Regions from separate parts of the Leclercia sp. G3L genome, predicted to be linked through region 4. Evidence: predicted binding sites of a transcription regulator. Region 4 holds the regulator's gene; each other region holds the start of a gene.

Region 1 (4,311 bases), 1.3 Mb from region 4:
GGCGGGCGTCTGGACGCCACCAACATTGTGGATCCGGATGTCGCCGTGGTGACCAGCATCGCGCTGGATCATACCGACTGGCTGGGGCCCGATCGCGAAAGCATCGGCCGTGAAAAAGCCGGTATTTTCCGCGCGGGTAAACCGGCGATTGTCGGTGAGCCGGAGATGCCGCATACCATCGCTGACGTGGCGCAGGAGAAAGGGGCGCTGTTGCAGCGTCGCGATGTCGACTGGCGCTACAGCGTGACCCAGAGCGGCTGGCGCTTTGAAGATGCCAAAGGCGCGCTGGAAAACCTGCCGCTGCCGCAGGTGCCGCAGCCGAACGCCGCGACGGCGCTGGCCGCCCTGCGCGCCAGCGGTCTGGCCGTGAACGAGCAGGCCATTCGTGACGGCATTCAGCAGGCGATCCTCGCCGGGCGTTTCCAGATTGTCAGCGAATCACCGCGTCTGATTCTGGATGTGGCGCATAACCCCCATGCCGCGGCTTACCTCGCCGGACGTCTCAAATCATTGCCAAAAACCGGGCGCGTGCTGGCGGTAATCGGTATGCTTCATGATAAAGATATCGGCGGCACGCTGGCCTGCATGGAGACTGTGGTCGATAGCTGGTATTGTGCACCTCTGGAAGGCCCGCGCGGGGCAACGGCTGAACAGCTGATGGAACACCTCGGCCAGGGCCAGACCTTTGCCAGCGTGGAGCAGGCATGGCGCGAGGCGATGGCGGACGCCAGACCAGAAGATACCGTGCTGGTGTGTGGATCCTTCCACACGGTGGCACATGTCATGGACGTAATGGATGCGGGGAGAACCGGTGGCAAGTAAGTTTCAGAACCGTTTAGCAGGCACCATTGTGCTGGTAGCGCTGGGGGTGATTATTCTCCCCGGGCTGCTTGATGGACAGAAAAAGCATTACCAGGATGAGTTTGCGGCGATCCCGCTGGTGCCTAAACCCGGCGACCGGGATGAGCCGGACATGCTGCCGGCTGCGACCCAGGCATTACCTGCTCAACCGCCTGAAGGGGCGGCTGAAGAGGTGCGGGCTGGCGATGCCGCGGCGCCATCTTTAGATCCGTCGCGTCTGGCGGCCGGAAATAACAACGAGCTGGATCCAGCCCCGGTCGAGCAGTATGCGCCGAAACCGGTGCAAAAACCGAAACCGGTTGAGAAACCGCAGCCGAAACCGCAGCGCGACAACACCAGCCAGCAGCTGGCGGCGGCTACGGAAACCCCGCCGGCCAAACCGGCTGCAGAAGAGAAGCCGGCCCCGACCGGTAAAGCCTACGTTGTGCAGCTTGGTGCGTTGAAAAATGCCGATAAGGTCAACGAAGTGGTGGCCAAACTCCGTGGCGCGGGGTATCGCGTTTACACTTCGCCTTCGACGCCGGTACAGGGTAAAATCACCCGTATTCTCGTGGGCCCGGATGCATCAAAAGATAAGCTGAAGGGGTCGCTTGGGGAGCTGAATCAGCTCTCCGGCCTGAGCGGCGTAGTGATGAACTACAGCGTGAATTAATGTACGTATTATTCTCCTCCTACCGACGTTTTTCCTGAAAGGAGAAGGCCGGGGGAGGGCGAGGCAGGCGTCCGAAGAGACGTAACGGCCAGGGGCGTTGATTATTTTTTCAGCGCCTTTTTTATTTACGCGCGGGAAGGAAATCCCTACGCAAACGTTTTCTTTTTCTGTTAGAATTCGCCCCGAACTGGATGACAGGGCGTTTAATCGTGGGACGTATATGGTCTGGATTGATTACGCCATCATTGCGGTGATAGGTTTTTCCTGTCTGGTTAGCCTGATCCGTGGCTTTGTTCGTGAAGCGTTATCGCTGGTAACCTGGGGCTGTGCCTTCTTTGTTGCCAGTCATTACTACACTTACCTGTCTGTCTGGTTCACGGGCTTTGAAGATGAACTGGTTCGAAACGGAATCGCCATCGCGGTGCTGTTTATCGCGACGCTGATTGTCGGCGCCATTGTTAACTACGTGATAGGCCAGCTGGTTGAAAAAACCGGTTTGTCGGGAACGGACAGGGTGCTTGGGATCTGCTTCGGTGCATTGCGCGGGGTGTTGATTGTCGCCGCGATACTGTTCTTCCTTGATACCTTTACCGGGTTCTCAAAAAGTGAAGACTGGCAGAAATCGCAGCTGATCCCGCAGTTCAGCTTCATCATCAGATGGTTCTTTGACTATCTGCAAAGCTCGTCGAGTTTTTTGCCCAGGGCATAAACCCTGAGATGTGGCTTAACGAGGAAATGACGAATGTGCGGTATTGTCGGTATCGCCGGTTTCATGCCGGTAAACCAGTCTATTTATGACGCATTATCGGTGCTTCAGCACCGTGGGCAGGATGCTGCGGGTATCATCACCATTGATGCACACAACTGCTTCCGTTTACGTAAGGCTAACGGCCTGGTAAACGATGTGTTTGAAGCCCGCCATATGCAGCGTCTGCAGGGTAACATGGGTATTGGTCACGTTCGTTACCCTACCGCAGGCAGTTCCAGCGCCTCTGAAGCGCAGCCTTTCTACGTTAACTCCCCGTATGGCATCACGCTTGCCCACAACGGCAACCTGACCAACGCCCACGAGTTACGTAAAAAGCTGTTTGAAGAGAAGCGTCGCCACATTAACACCACTTCTGACTCTGAAATTCTGCTTAACATCTTTGCCAGCGAACTGGATAACTTCCGTCACTATCCGCTGGAAGCTGACAACATTTTTGCTGCCGTGGCGGCCACTAACCGTCTGATTCGTGGGGCCTATGCCTGCGTCGCGATGATTATCGGCCACGGTATGGTCGCGTTCCGCGATCCGAACGGGATTCGCCCGCTGGTGCTGGGTAAACGCGATATTGGCGATGGCCGCACCGAATATATGGTGGCCTCCGAAAGCGTGGCCCTGGACACCCTGGGTTTTGAGTTCCTGCGTGACGTTGCTCCGGGCGAAGCGGTTTACATCACCGAAAAAGGCCAGCTGTTTACCCGTCAGTGTGCGGAAAACCCGGTCAGCAACCCGTGCCTGTTCGAGTACGTCTACTTTGCCCGTCCGGACTCCTTCATCGACAAGATCTCCGTCTACAGCGCCCGTGTGAATATGGGCACCAAGCTCGGCGAGAAGATTGCCCGCGAGTGGGAAGATCTGGATATCGATGTGGTCATCCCGATCCCGGAAACCTCCTGCGATATCGCGCTGGAGATGGCGCGCATCCTGGGTAAACCCTATCGCCAGGGCTTCGTGAAGAACCGCTATGTTGGCCGCACCTTTATCATGCCAGGCCAGCAGCTGCGCCGTAAATCGGTGCGCCGCAAGCTGAACGCCAACCGCGCTGAGTTCCGCGATAAGAACGTGCTGCTGGTGGATGACTCCATCGTGCGTGGCACCACCTCTGAGCAGATTATCGAGATGGCCCGTGAAGCGGGTGCGAAGAAGGTCTATCTGGCCTCTGCAGCACCGGAAATTCGCTTCCCGAACGTCTACGGTATCGACATGCCGACCGCCAACGAGCTGATCGCTCACGGTCGTGAAGTGGATGAGATCCGCCAGATCATCGGCGCCGATGGCCTGATTTTCCAGGATCTGAACGATCTGATCGACGCGGTGCGCGCAGAGAACCCGGATATCCAGCAGTTCGAGTGCTCGGTGTTCAACGGTATCTACGTCACCAAAGATGTGGACCAGAAGTATCTGGACTACCTCGACTCTCTGCGTAACGACGATGCGAAAGCCGTGCAGATGGCGAACGATCTCGAAAGCTTAGAGATGCACAACGAAGGTTAATCCTTTTCACAGGCGAGGGCATCTGCCCTCGCTTGCAACTCCCGCCAAAATCCTGCACAGTCTGCCCTGTTACAGCAAGGGCGATAATCATGAAACGATTGATAGTAGGGATCTCAGGGGCCAGCGGCGCGATTTACGGTGTCCGTTTGCTGCAGGTATTACGCGACGTCGCTGACGTTGAAACCCATCTGGTGATGAGCCAGGCCGCGCGTCAGACTCTCTCTCTCGAAACTGATTATTCCCTGCGCGACGTTCAGGCCCTGGCCGACGTGGTGCATGATGCCCGCGATATCGCCGCCAGCATCTCCTCCGGGTCGTTTAAGACTTCGGGTATGGTGATCCTGCCCTGTTCCATTAAAACCCTCTCCGGCATTGTTAACAGCTATACCGATACCCTGGTGACCCGCGCCGCCGACGTGGTGCTAAAAGAGCGCCGCCCGCTGGTGCTCTGCGTGCGCGAAACTCCGCTTCATCTGGGTCACCTGCGCCTGATGACTCAGGCTGCTGAGCTGGGCGCGGTGATCATGCCGCCGGTCCC
Region 2 (4,311 bases), 1.5 Mb from region 4:
TAGCCTGCTATAAATTAACTGTTGCTTAACAAAAAAAGTGACCCGAATGGCTCATGGCAAGCGGCACAAATCTGTATTAGGGTTTAATTATCCTGCTCACATAGGTCATGCCGCTATGAACGCTATACGGTATTTCGATTTCGGTCAGTCCCGGGCGCTGATCCTGTTAATCGCCCGTCTCGCCCTTATCCTCCTGTTTATCATTTTCGGCGTGCCAAAAATGTTCGGTTTCGACGGCACGGTGCAATATATGGCGAAGCTGGGCGCCCCGATGCCGATGCTGGCGGCCATTATGGCGGTGATCATGGAGGTGCCCGCCGCGATTCTGATCGTGCTCGGCTTTTTTACCCGCCCGCTGGCGGTGCTGTTCGTCTTTTATACTCTGGGTACGGCGGTGATTGGTCACCACTACTGGGACATGAGTGGCGATGCGGTGATGCCCAATATGATTAACTTCTTCAAAAACATCAGTATCGCCGGCGGGTTTCTGCTGCTGGCGGTGGCCGGGCCGGGCGCTATCTCCATCGACCGCCGTTAGCCATAAAAAAAGGCCGCATACGCGGCCTTTTTGTTCTGCGAAGCAGACTTATGCGTAAACCGGGAAGCGCGCACAGATATCCAGTACTTTGGCTTTCACGCGTTCGATAACGGCTTCGTCATTGATGTTGTCCAGCACGTCACACATCCAGCCAGCCAGCTCTTTCACTTCCGCTTCTTTGAAGCCGCGGCGAGTCACTGCCGGGGAACCGATACGGATACCGGAGGTAACGAACGGGCTCTTCGGATCGTTTGGTACGCTGTTTTTGTTGACGGTGATGTTGGCGCGCCCCAGGGCAGCGTCAGCTTCTTTACCGGTCAGGTTTTTATCAACCAGATCCAGCAGGAACAGGTGGTTTTCAGTCCCGCCGGAGACCACTTTGTAGCCACGGTTCAGGAACACTTCCACCATCGCTTTCGCGTTCTTAGCAACCTGCTGCTGGTAAACTTTGAACTCAGGCTCCATCGCTTCTTTAAGCGCCACGGCTTTCGCCGCGATCACGTGCATCAGCGGGCCACCCTGCGCGCTTGGGAACACGGCAGAGTTCAGTTTTTTATACAGGTCTTCGTCACCGCCCTTCGCCAGGATCAGGCCACCGCGTGGACCCGCCAGGGTTTTGTGGGTGGTGGTGGTGACCACGTGAGCATGTGGAACCGGGTTCGGGTAAACGCCTGCGGCGATCAGACCGGCAACGTGCGCCATGTCGACGAACAGGTATGCGCCGATGCTGTCTGCGATTTCACGCATTTTTGCCCAGTCAACCACGCCGGAGTAAGCGGAGAAGCCACCGATGATCATCTTCGGCTTGTGCTCTTTGGCCTGCTTCGCCATGTCTTCGTAGTCAATTTTACCGGACTCATCAATACCGTAAGGGATGATGTTGTACAGTTTACCGGAGAAGTTAACCGGGGAGCCGTGAGTCAGGTGACCGCCCTGCGCCAGGTTCATACCCAGAACGGTATCGCCCGGCTGCAGCAGCGCGGTGTAGACTGCGAAGTTAGCCTGAGAGCCGGAGTGCGGCTGCACGTTAGCGTAGTCTGCGCCAAACAGCTCTTTGGCACGGTCGATCGCCAGCTGCTCAACGATATCCACATACTCGCAACCGCCGTAGTAGCGCTTGCCCGGGTAACCTTCAGCGTATTTGTTGGTCAGCTGAGAGCCCTGCGCCTGCATAACGCGCGGGCTGGTATAGTTTTCGGAGGCGATCAGTTCGATGTGCTCTTCCTGACGTACTTTTTCCTGCTCCATAGCCTGCCACAGTTCGGCATCATAATCGGCAATGTTCATTTCACGCTTTAACATCCGCATCTCCTGACTCAGCTAACAAGTAAATTTTTGCCTGAAAAAGGCAGTCCAGTTGGACGACGGGCAACAGTATAACTGATTAGCAGAGTGATAACAGGTCTTGACAAACGATTTTACGCAAACGTTTACCTTCCCGCCACGCAAGGGTTTGAGGAATAACGCTCTCGCCCTGTAAAGTGGATTTCTTTTCAGGTTTGTGATGCAGTTAATTCAAGTTGCAAAGAACCATTTACAACGCAGGGTTATTTTTTATAAGATGCATCTAAAATACATCATTAAAGTAACATTTGAAGGAAGCTGCTATGTTAGACGCTCAAACCATCGCTACCGTTAAAGCCACTATTCCCCTGCTGGTCGAAACCGGTCCTAAACTTACCGCCCATTTTTACGATCGCATGTTCGCGCACAACCCGGAGCTCAAAGAGATTTTCAACATGAGCAACCAGCGCAACGGCGACCAGCGCGAAGCGTTATTTAACGCCATTGCCGCGTACGCCAGCAACATCGAGAACCTGCCGGCGCTGCTGCCAGCGGTGGAAAAAATCGCCCAGAAACACACCAGCTTCCAGATCAAACCCGAGCAGTACAACATTGTTGGCAGCCATCTGCTGGCCACCCTGGATGAGATGTTCAGCCCGGGTCAGGAAGTGCTGGACGCATGGGGCAAAGCCTACGGCGTGCTGGCTAACGTCTTTATCAACCGTGAAGCGCAGATCTACAGCGAAAACGCCAGCAAGAGTGGTGGATGGGAAGGTACGCGTGCGTTCCGTATCGTGGAAAAAACCCCGCGCAGCGCGCTGATTACCAGCTTTGAATTTGAGCCGGTGGACGGCCAGCCGGTGGCCGATTACCAGCCGGGCCAGTACCTGGGCGTGTGGCTGAAGCCGGAAGGCTTCCCGCATCAGGAGATCCGCCAGTACTCCCTGACCCGTAAGCCAAACGGAAAAGGCTACCGCATTGCGGTGAAACGCGAGGACGGTGGTCAGGTCTCCACCTGGCTGCACGACGAAGCTAGCGTCGGTGATGTGGTGCATCTGGCCGCGCCAGCGGGCGATTTCTTTATGGCGGTGGATGCCAATACTCCGGTGACGCTGATCTCCGCCGGTGTCGGTCAGACCCCGATGCTGGCGATGCTGGATACCCTGGCGAAATCGCAGCATCAGGCGCAGGTTAACTGGTTCCACGCCGCAGAGAATGGCGAAGTACATGCGTTTTCTGATGAAGTGAAAACGCTGGCTGCCGGTCTGCCGCACTTTACCGCCCACACCTGGTATCGCCTGCCGTCGGATGACGACCGTGCCGCAGCACGCTTCGACAGCGAAGGTCTGATGGCGTTAAGCCAGCATAAAGAGCAGTTCCACGCACCGGAGATGCAGTTCTACGTCTGTGGCCCGGTAGCCTTTATGCAGTACGCCGCGGCGCAGCTCCTTGAGCTGGGCGTGAATAAAGATAATATTCATTACGAATGCTTCGGCCCGCATAAGGTGCTGTAATGCAAAAAGCCCCTCTCACGAGGGGCTTTTTTTTTGCCCGGCGGCGCTGCGCTTGCGCGGGCCTACGGGTTGAAGTCCGGCGTTAAATCGCGGCGTCGTCTTCTTCGCCGGTACGGATACGGATCACGCGCGACACGTCAAAGACGAAGATCTTGCCGTCACCGATTTTGCCGGTCTGCGCGGTGCGGATAATGGTATCCACGCAGGTCTCCACGATGTCGTCCGACACCACGATTTCAATTTTTACCTTCGGCAGGAAATCAACCATGTATTCCGCGCCACGGTACAGTTCAGTGTGGCCCTTCTGACGACCAAAGCCTTTCACCTCTGTCACCGTCATGCCGGTGATGCCGACTTCCGCCAGCGCTTCGCGTACATCATCCAGTTTGAAAGGTTTAATAATCGCATCAATCTTTTTCATGGTGGTCCTTAAACTTATGCCTGTCAGCTGCCTCGTAATCGGTTGCTCACAGTATCATATTCAGGCGGATTTTAGGGTATCACTCTTTAAAATCGTTTGCTTCCAGCTCATGGCGCGACAGCAGCTTATAAAACTCGGTGCGGTTACGTCCGGCCATGCGCGCCGCATGGGTCACGTTACCTTTGGTGATCTGCAGTAATTTACGCAGATAGTTGAGCTCAAACTGATTGCGGGCCTCGACGAAGGTCGGCAGAGCGGTATTTTCCCCCTCCAGCGCCTGGTCCACCAGCGCATCGCCGATCACCGGCGAGGAGGTGAGCGCCACGCACTGCTCAATCACGTTCACCAGCTGGCGCACGTTACCGGGCCAGCTGGCGGTCATCAGCCGCTTCATGGCATCGGTGGAGAAAGCCCGCACAAACGGCTTATGCCGCTCGGCGGACTGGCGCAGCAGCTGCGTCGCCAGCAGCGGAATATCTTCCGCCCGCTCCGCCAGCGCCGGGATCTTCAGGTTGACGACGTTGAGGCGATAGAACAGGTCTTCACGAAACTCG
Region 3 (4,311 bases), 2.3 Mb from region 4:
CAAATAGAGACGGTCCATCCACTTAAGATAGAGTTCGGACATAAGTCCCCCGGTTACTTAACGTCAGCGATAGCTTTCATCAGATCCTGATGCTTATCGCCATACTGGGCGCGCACCGGCTCTGTCGCCTTCACGAAGACCGCTTTATCAATGTCGTGGAACTGCACGCCGCCCGCCTTCATCTTCTGCAGAGCTTCGTCGTTATAGGCCTGCCACAGCTTGCGCTGCTCGAACTGCGCTTCGCGGGCCAGGGTCAGAATTTTTTGCTGTTCGTCGGCGCTCAGCTTGTCCCATTTCACTTTGGAGTAGAGCAGCATTTCCGGGGTGATGAAGTGGCCGCTGAGGGTGTAGTTTTTGGCGACAGGCATGTAGTTGTGGGCGATGTAGGTCGGCGGGTTGTTCTCGGCACCGTCGATAACGCCGGTCTGCATGCCGCTGTAGACTTCACTTACCCCCATTGCCACCGAGTTAGCTCCCATATCTTTCAGCGTGGCCAGCGCCACCGGGCTACCCTGCACGCGGATTTTTTTACCCTTCAGATCTTCCGGTTTAACAATGGGATCTTTGGTGATCAGGTTACGGGTGCCGGAGTCCATCCAGCCGAGGAACACCAGCCGCGATTTCGGGTTGGCGGTGAGTTTATCGCCGATCGATTTCCCGATATCGCCGTCGATCACTTTGTGCATATGGTCTTCGTCACGGAAGACATAGGGGAGCGTAAAGACTTCAATATCCGGCAGGATGGCGGCAACCGGGGCCATGGAGACGCGAATCATATCGATTGCCCCCATCTGCGCCTGCTCAATCATCTGCTTTTCATCGCCCAGCACGCCGCCAGGGAAAACTTTGATCTCCAGCTTGCCGTCGGTTTGTTGTTTAAGTTTTTCACCCATGTGCTGCACTGCCACCACGTTCGGGTAGCCTTCAGGATGCACATCAGCGGCTTTAATGGTTTGAGCAGAAACAGAGCAGGCAAAAGCAGACAGGCACAGAGCGGCCAGCAACGGCTTGAGGGTCGTTTTCATTGAGTCAACTCCAGGGTAGTGAGGTAAGTATCGGAACGTTGTTTTAGTTTTAACGTTTAGAAACTAGCCCAATGCCTGGAAAGCGTAGGTGAAGCGCCTCACAAAAAGCGCTAAAAATTGAAATGGTGGTTTATTTTGGTGATGGAGGTCAAACGAAATGGCAATCGTAGGCCCGTGCAAGCGCAGCGCCGCCGGGCACGCCGGGTGGCGGCGATGCCTTACCCGGCCTACAAGGTCTATTACCCTTTGCGGATAAGATATTTGTACGGCAATACCCCGGTCTCCTGCGCCAGCAGCTCATGTTCCATAAAGGTACAGAAGCCCGGAATATCGCGGGTCGTGGCCGGATCGTCGGCGATAATTAACAGCGTTTCGCCGGACTGCATCGTGCGCACGGTTTTGCGCACCATCATGACGGGTTCCGGGCAGCGCAGGCCCTGCGCGTCAAGGGTGTGGTCCGGGTGGGTAAACAGATCGGTCATCTTGGTCTCGTCCAGATAAAAACGGCAGTAGTTTACGCCGCGAGCCGGGCAAAGCAAACCAGGTTAACGATTGCGTGAAAATTAGCCATTGCAAACTGTCGTTAAAGCAGTATCATGCGGCGGCTTTCAGAATCTGGCCCATTAGGCGTTATTGTTGAAGCCAGTCTGGAGACGGACAGCGCGCAGAAACCGGAGCGTACACTTAGTACGTGAGGATTTCGAGCACTGCCCGGATTCAGAATGGCGAATAAAATAGCCTAATGGGCCAGATTCATATTGGGTTCCCTCACCCCAAATTCTAATCAAAAAGGTCACAATATGACGCAGTTCTCTCAATCGCAGCGCGTAAAAGCGTTGTTCTGGCTTTCGCTTTTTCATCTGCTGGTGATCACCTCCAGTAACTACCTGGTGCAGCTGCCCATCTCCATTTTTGGTTTTCATACCACCTGGGGCGCATTCAGTTTCCCGTTTATCTTCCTTGCGACCGATCTCACCGTCCGTATCTTTGGCGCCCCGCTGGCCCGACGCATTATTTTTGCCGTCATGCTTCCGGCGCTGTTTGTTTCGTACGTGATCTCCTCGCTGTTCTATATGGGTAGCTGGCAGGGCTTTGAGGCGCTGACGCACTTTAACCTGTTCGTCGCCCGTATCGCCGCCGCCAGCTTTATGGCCTATGCGCTGGGACAGATCCTCGACGTACATGTGTTTAACCGCCTGCGGCAGAACCATCGCTGGTGGATGGCGCCGACCGCCTCCACGCTGTTTGGCAACGTCAGCGATACCCTGGCCTTTTTCTTTATCGCCTTCTGGCGCAGCCCGGATGCGTTCATGGCGCAACACTGGATGGAAATTGCGCTCGTGGACTACGCCTTTAAGGTGCTTATCAGCCTGGTCTTCTTCCTGCCGATGTACGGCGTGCTGCTAAATATGTTGCTGAAAAGATTCGCGGATAAATCTGAAATCCCGGGATTGCAGGCTGGTTAAGGGTTCCCCTGAACAGTTGTGATAAGATGGATTGATGCGCCGTTATGGCCGTTTATCGAAAGGAAGAATGTAATGCGCAATCTGGTTAAATATGTCGGGATTGGCCTGCTGGTGATGGGGCTGGCAGCCTGTGATAACAGCGACACCAAAACGCCTGCTCAGGCTGCGTCTGCTGAAAGCAACGCCACGGGCCAACCGGTCAGCCTGATGGATGGCAAACTCAGCTTCTCTCTGCCGGCGGATATGACCGATCAGAGCGGCAAGCTGGGCACCCAGACGAACAACATGCACGTTTATTCCGATGCTACCGGGCAAAAAGCGGTGATCGTGATCGTTGGTGATGACACCAATGAAGACCTGGGCGTGCTGGCGAAGCGTCTGGAAGATCAGCAGCGCAGCCGCGACCCGCAGCTGCAGGTCGTGACCAATAAAGCCATCGAGCTGAAAGACCACAAGCTGCAACAGCTGGACAGCATTATCTCTGCTAAAGGCCAGACGGCTTACTCCTCCGTAGTGCTGGGCAAAGTGGACAACAAGCTGCTGACCCTGCAGATCACGCTGCCTGCTGACGATCAGCAGAAAGCGCAAACTGCCGCAGAGAACATCATCAATACCCTCGTGATTCAGTAAGTTCTCACGATGAGATGGCCTCCTCCGGAGGCCATTTTTTTAGCCGCCACGTCAGCAGTAACGCCACCGCCACCAGCCCCGCTGCCGCCAGATAGATAACAGGTACCCCGGCCCACGCCATCACCAGCCCGGCCAGCGGCCCGGTGATCCCCAGCGACATATCCATAAACACCGTATAGGTCGCCAGCGCCGCGCCCTGGTTCTGCTGCGGCACCGCTTTCACCGCCACCACCCCCAGCGCCGGGAACACCAGCGAGAAGCCCGCGCCTGCGAGGAACACCCCGATCCGTGCCATCCAGGGCGCATCGGCGATACCGGTCAGCAGCAGGCCGACAATCTCAACGCTAAAGCAGATGATGGCCACGTTCAGCCCGCCCAGTCGGTTGATGCCGTTCGGGAACAGCAGCCGCGTCCCGACGAAGGCACAGCTGAACAGGGTCAACGCAAAGGCCGCGCCGTCCCAGCCTTTATCGGCGTAGAACAGGGTAATGAAGGTGGCGATCACCCCAAAGCCTGCCGAGCCAAGGGCCAGGGCCATGCCGTAGGGCCAGACGCGCCCCAGCACCGCGCGAAACGGCATCGGTTTGCCTTTGCTGGCTTTGACTTTTGGTCGCGGCAGCGCAAATAAAATCGCCAGCAGCGCCACCACCATAATGGTAAGCGCCAGCCCGCTCAGGCCGGTGTAGCGATAGCAGAGCACGCCGAGCGGGGCCCCCATCGCCATCGCGCCGTAGGTGACGATCCCGTTCCAGGAGATCACCCGTCCGATGTGCGATGCCCCCACCACCCCGACGCCCCACAGCGTGGAGCCGGTTCCGGCGAGGCTTTGCCCGACCCCAAGGATCACCCGACCAAGACAGAGCAGCGCCAGGCTCACCATCGGCCAGGCGCTGGTTAACCCGGCGAGGAGATAGCTCACTCCGCTCAGGAAGCAGCCGCAAAGCCCCAGCACCACAATGCTTTTCGGGCCAAACAGGTCGGCATAGCGCCCGGCGTAAGGGCGGCTTAACAGGGTGGCGAAGTATTGCAGGCTGATCACAAGGCCCGCCCAGAAGGCGCTAAAGCCCATAATGTCATGGACATAGCCCGGCAGCACGGCCAGCGGCAGGCCGATGGTCAGGTAGCTGGCAAAGTTGAAAATAACGACGGAAACAATACGCAGGTTGAGGCGTAATCCACTCAGTGCCGGT
Region 4 (4,311 bases):
ACAGCGATAAAAAGGTGACGCGTTGTTTAGGTTGTTCATTTTTCACTGCCGCTGGCTTCAGGCTGAAAGCCGGGATCATCAGCACCAGGGTGATAACAAACAGCACTGCAAAAATCGCCTGCCAGCTGAAGTGGGCAAGGATCCAACTGCCGAGCAGCGGCGCCAGCGCCGGAGAGAGTCCGACCAGCGGCATGATGGTGGCAAAAATACGGTTAGTGCGCGAAGCCGGATAGTAGTCGGTTACCAGCGCCTGCCACGTGACCGCTGCGGCACAAACCCCCACCGCCTGGATAAAGCGCAGCACCAGCAGCCAGGTGGCATCCCGGACCCACAGCATACCGAGGCAGCCGAGGGCGAAAATGGCTAACCCTGCCAGCAGTACCGGCTTACGGCCGAAGCGGTCGGACATCGGTCCCCACAGCAGCTGGGCAAAGGCAAAGCCCGCCAGGAACAGGCTCAGGCTGGCGCTGATGGCCGCCGCCGGGGTTTGCAGATCCTCCTGCATGATCGAGAAGGCAGGCAGGTACATATCGGTGGCGAGGAAGCCCAGCACGCTTAAGCCGCCGAGCCAGACTAAAAATCCTTTCCCGGGTGTCATTGTTCTATTCTCCGTTTGGGCGCAGGTTTGGGTAGCCGCTGAGTGTAGGGAGTGCAAACCCGCTTGTGAAACGCTAATATTTGGCGGTTGCATTCAAAAATTTTGCAGGCAGAAAATGTGGTCAGAATATTCTCTTGAAGTGGTGGATGCCGTCGCCCGTAACGGCAGCTTCAGCGGAGCCGCGCAGGAGTTGCATCGCGTTCCGTCCGCCATCAGCTACACCGTGCGTCAACTGGAAGAGTGGCTGGCGGTGCCGCTGTTTGAGCGGCGTCACCGTGACGTGGAGCTTACCCCTGCCGGGATGTGGTTTCTGAAAGAGGGACGGTCTGTTATCAAAAAAATGCAGATCACCCGCGAACAGTGCCAGCAGATTGCCAACGGCTGGCGCGGACATATCTCCATTGCGGTGGACAATATCGTCCGCCCCGAGCGTACCCGACAGATGATTGTCGATTTTTACCGCCACTTTTCGGACGTCGAGCTGCGGGTGTCCCAGGAGGTCTTTAACGGCGTCTGGGACGCGCTGGCGGACGGCAGGGTGGAAATGGCGATCGGCGCCACCCAGGCGATCCCGGTCGGGGGGCGCTATGCGTTTCGCGATATGGGTACGCTGAGCTGGATCTGCGTGGTCGCCAGCCATCATCCGCTGGCCGCCATGGAAGGGCCGCTCAGCGATGATACCCTGCGCAACTGGCCCTCGCTGGTGCGCGAAGACACTTCCCGCTCGCTGCCGAAACGCATCACCTGGCTGCTGGATAACCAGCGGCGGATCGTCACCCCGGACTGGGAATCGTCAGCCACCTGCCTCTCGGCCGGGCTGTGCGTGGGGATGGTGCCGGTGCACTTTGCCCGTCCGTGGATCGACAGCGGCAAATGGGTGGCGCTGTCGCTGGAAAATCCCTTCCCGGATGCGGCGTGCTGCCTGACCTGGCAACAAAACGATATGTCACCGGCCCTGGCCTGGCTGCTGGATTATCTGGGAGACAGTGAAACGATGAACCGGGAGTGGCTGCGGGAGCCAGAGGTACTGACTCCCGGAGAGGATTAACGGCGGTAGTCGCGGAACGGTCCGTCCGCGACGGAACGGCGTTCAATCAGGCGCGGATGCACCTCAATGGACTGGGACTCTTCACGCTTGTTGACGATGCGGTCCAGCAGCATGTTGAAGGCGGTCTCACCCAGCGAATCTTTCGGCTGGTGAATGGTGGTCAGCGCCGGGGTAAAGAAGCGGGCGTTGCGCACGTTATCATACCCGATCAGCGAAACGTCCTGCGGGACGCGCAGGCCCATCTCATCGGCGGCACAGAGTGCACCCATTGCCATAATATCCCCGCCGCAGAAGATGGCGGTCGGACGCGGGCTCTGGGAGAGGATCTGCTGCATGGCGCGGTAGCCGGACTCCGGCTCAAAGTCGCCCTGCACGATCCAGTTTTCCGGCACCGTGATTAACGCCTCTTCCATCGCTTTCATAAAGCCCGCCAGACGCCCGGCCCCGGTGTTGCGCTCCAGCGCTCCGGGGATCACGCCGATTTCACGGTGGCCGCGTTCAATCAGATAACGACCGGCCATGTAGCCGCCTTCGAAGGCGTTATCGATTACCGAGTCGGTAAAGTCGGCCTTCGCTTCGCCCCAGTCCATCACTACCATTGGAATATTGCGGTACTCTTCCAGCATGGTGAGCAGGGATTCCGGGTATTCGGAACACATCACCAGCAGACCGTCGACGCGCTTCTGCGCCATCATCGACAGATAGGCCCGCTGTTTTTCGAGGCTGTTCCAGGCGTTGCCGAGGATCAGGGTGTAGCCTTTCTGGAAGCAGTTCTTCTCTACTGCTTCAATAATTTCTGCGAAATAGGGCGCTTCGCTGCTGGTCGCCAGCAGGCCGATCGATTTGGTGTGATTCACCTTCAGACTGCGGGCCACGGCGCTGGGAGAGTAGTGCAGCTCTTTAATGGCCGCCCAGACGTTGTTGCGGGTCTCTTCCGCAACAAAGCGGGTTTTGTTAATAACATGTGATACGGTTGTAGTGGAAACGTTTGCGCGTTTCGCCACGTCTTTAATTGTTGCCATCAGATGTCACTCCAGACCATATCTAAGCTCCTGAAAAACCAATAGGTAAACGTTTGCCTTCACTCGCCCTAATTGCGCAATTTGAATTGCGGTACGCCGGGAAAACGACACAGGACGTCAGGAGGGGGTCAATGGCCGGTACGCTAATAAATTTAGCGTGGAATTTTGTCTTATCTTGGCCAAAAGGGGAAGAGCAAAAACCGATATCAATCTAAATCCAGCAAGATTTTTACCCTGAACTGTGTAAAAATGAGCAGGCTCACTCTTAATAGGGTGATTAAAAGGAGAAAAATTGATGAGTACCGATCTTAAGTTTTCGCTGATTACCACCATTATTGTTCTGAGTCTGATTGTTGCCAGCGGTCTGACGGCGGCACTGCACTGATTGATGCGGGAGAGGTCAGCTCTCCCTCGTTCCTTCCGCTGATTGTTACGCGCCCTGCAAAAATCTTTTGCCAAATTGTTAACTTCTCATTTTTTGTGATTGGTGTCATGCTTTCGCCTTCATTGTTCTGTGTCGCCTGACGACACGGTGTCTGGAGTTGAAGTATGAGAATCAATTTTCCGCTGCTGGCCCTGGCCATTGGCGCCTTTGGTATCGGCACAACCGAATTTTCCCCGATGGGCCTGCTACCGGTTATTGCCCGGGGGGTAGATGTCTCTATTCCCGCTGCGGGCATGCTGATCAGCGCCTACGCCATCGGCGTGATGGTGGGTGCGCCGCTGATGACCCTGTTGCTGTCCCATCGCGGGCGTCGCAATGCGCTGATCTTCCTGATGGCGATCTTTACCGTCGGTAACGTCCTGTCGGCGCTCTCGCCGGATTACACCACCCTGATGCTGTCGCGTATTCTGACCAGCCTGAACCACGGCGCCTTCTTTGGCCTCGGGTCGGTAGTCGCCGCCAGCGTGGTGCCGAAGCATAAGCAGGCCAGCGCTGTCGCCACCATGTTTATGGGCCTCACCATCGCCAATATCGGTGGGGTGCCGGCCGCAACCTGGATGGGCGAAGCGATTGGCTGGCGGATGTCCTTCCTGGCGACCGCGCTGCTGGGCGTGGTTTCGATGATTGCGTTGTTCTTCTCCCTGCCGGCTGGCGGGGCGGGCGAAAAACCGGAGGTGCGCAAAGAGCTGGCGGTGCTGCTGCGTCCGCAGGTGCTGTCTGCCTTGCTGACTACCGTCCTCGGAGCCGGGGCGATGTTCACCCTCTATACCTACATTGCCCCGGTGCTGCATGACATCAACCAGGCGACTCCGGCCTTTATCACCGCCATGCTGGTGCTGATTGGCGTCGGTTTTTCCATTGGCAACTACCTGGGCGGCAAGCTGGCGGACAAATCCGTGAGCGGCACCCTGAAAGGCTTTTTACTCCTGCTGATCGTCATCATGCTGGCTATTCCGTGGCTGGCGCGTAATGAAGTGGGCGCGGCCGTGGCGATGGTGGTGTGGGGCATGGCGACCTTTGCGGTGGTACCGCCTTTGCAGATGCGCGTCATGCGCGTGGCCAGCGATGCGCCGGGGTTATCGTCGTCGGTGAATATTGGTGCCTTTAACCTCGGGAATGCGCTGGGGGCGGCGGCCGGTGGGGCGGTCATTTCCAGCGGGATGGGCTACAGCTTTGTTCCGGTGATGGGGGCCATTAT

Evidence for each region. The regulator PurR, encoded in region 4, represses purine synthesis genes. The targets are predictions, from matches to a motif close to CANGCAAACGTTTGCNTG.
Region 1: cvpA (colicin V production protein) is a predicted target of PurR. The motif match lies at 1,661-1,678, and genes of this name have one in related genera.
Region 2: glyA (serine hydroxymethyltransferase) is a predicted target of PurR. The motif match lies at 1,958-1,975, and genes of this name have one in related genera.
Region 3: tusA (sulfurtransferase TusA) is a predicted target of PurR. The motif match lies at 1,567-1,584, and genes of this name have one in related genera.

What each region holds. Positions count from the first base shown of each region.
Region 1 is NZ_CP088265.1:2,603,730-2,608,040, forward strand. Features, by position in the region: gene folC (bifunctional tetrahydrofolate synthase/dihydrofolate synthase) at 1-822, shown strand, start outside; gene dedD (cell division protein DedD) at 812-1,513, shown strand; gene cvpA (colicin V production protein) at 1,734-2,222, shown strand; gene purF (amidophosphoribosyltransferase) at 2,256-3,773, shown strand; gene LRS40_RS13855 (UbiX family flavin prenyltransferase) at 3,863-4,311, shown strand, end outside.
Region 2 is NZ_CP088265.1:2,413,381-2,417,691, reverse strand. Features, by position in the region: gene LRS40_RS13010 (DoxX family protein) at 116-538, shown strand; gene glyA (serine hydroxymethyltransferase) at 587-1,840, opposite strand; gene hmpA (NO-inducible flavohemoprotein) at 2,146-3,336, shown strand; gene glnB (nitrogen regulatory protein P-II) at 3,419-3,757, opposite strand; gene glrR (two-component system response regulator GlrR) at 3,837-4,311, opposite strand, start outside.
Region 3 is NZ_CP088265.1:1,452,553-1,456,863, reverse strand. Features, by position in the region: gene LRS40_RS08295 (TRAP transporter small permease) at 1-42, opposite strand, end outside; gene LRS40_RS08290 (TRAP transporter substrate-binding protein) at 54-1,025, opposite strand; gene tusA (sulfurtransferase TusA) at 1,265-1,507, opposite strand; gene LRS40_RS08280 (7-cyano-7-deazaguanine/7-aminomethyl-7-deazaguanine transporter) at 1,826-2,491, shown strand; gene LRS40_RS08275 (DcrB family lipoprotein) at 2,564-3,121, shown strand; partial or broken gene LRS40_RS08270 (MFS transporter) at 3,126-4,311, opposite strand, start outside.
Region 4 is NZ_CP088265.1:3,943,669-3,947,979, reverse strand. Features, by position in the region: gene punC (purine nucleoside transporter PunC) at 1-598, opposite strand, end outside; gene punR (DNA-binding transcriptional activator PunR) at 714-1,646, shown strand; gene purR (HTH-type transcriptional repressor PurR) at 1,643-2,668, opposite strand; gene LRS40_RS20380 (YnhF family membrane protein) at 2,964-3,053, shown strand; gene LRS40_RS20375 (MFS transporter) at 3,218-4,311, shown strand, end outside.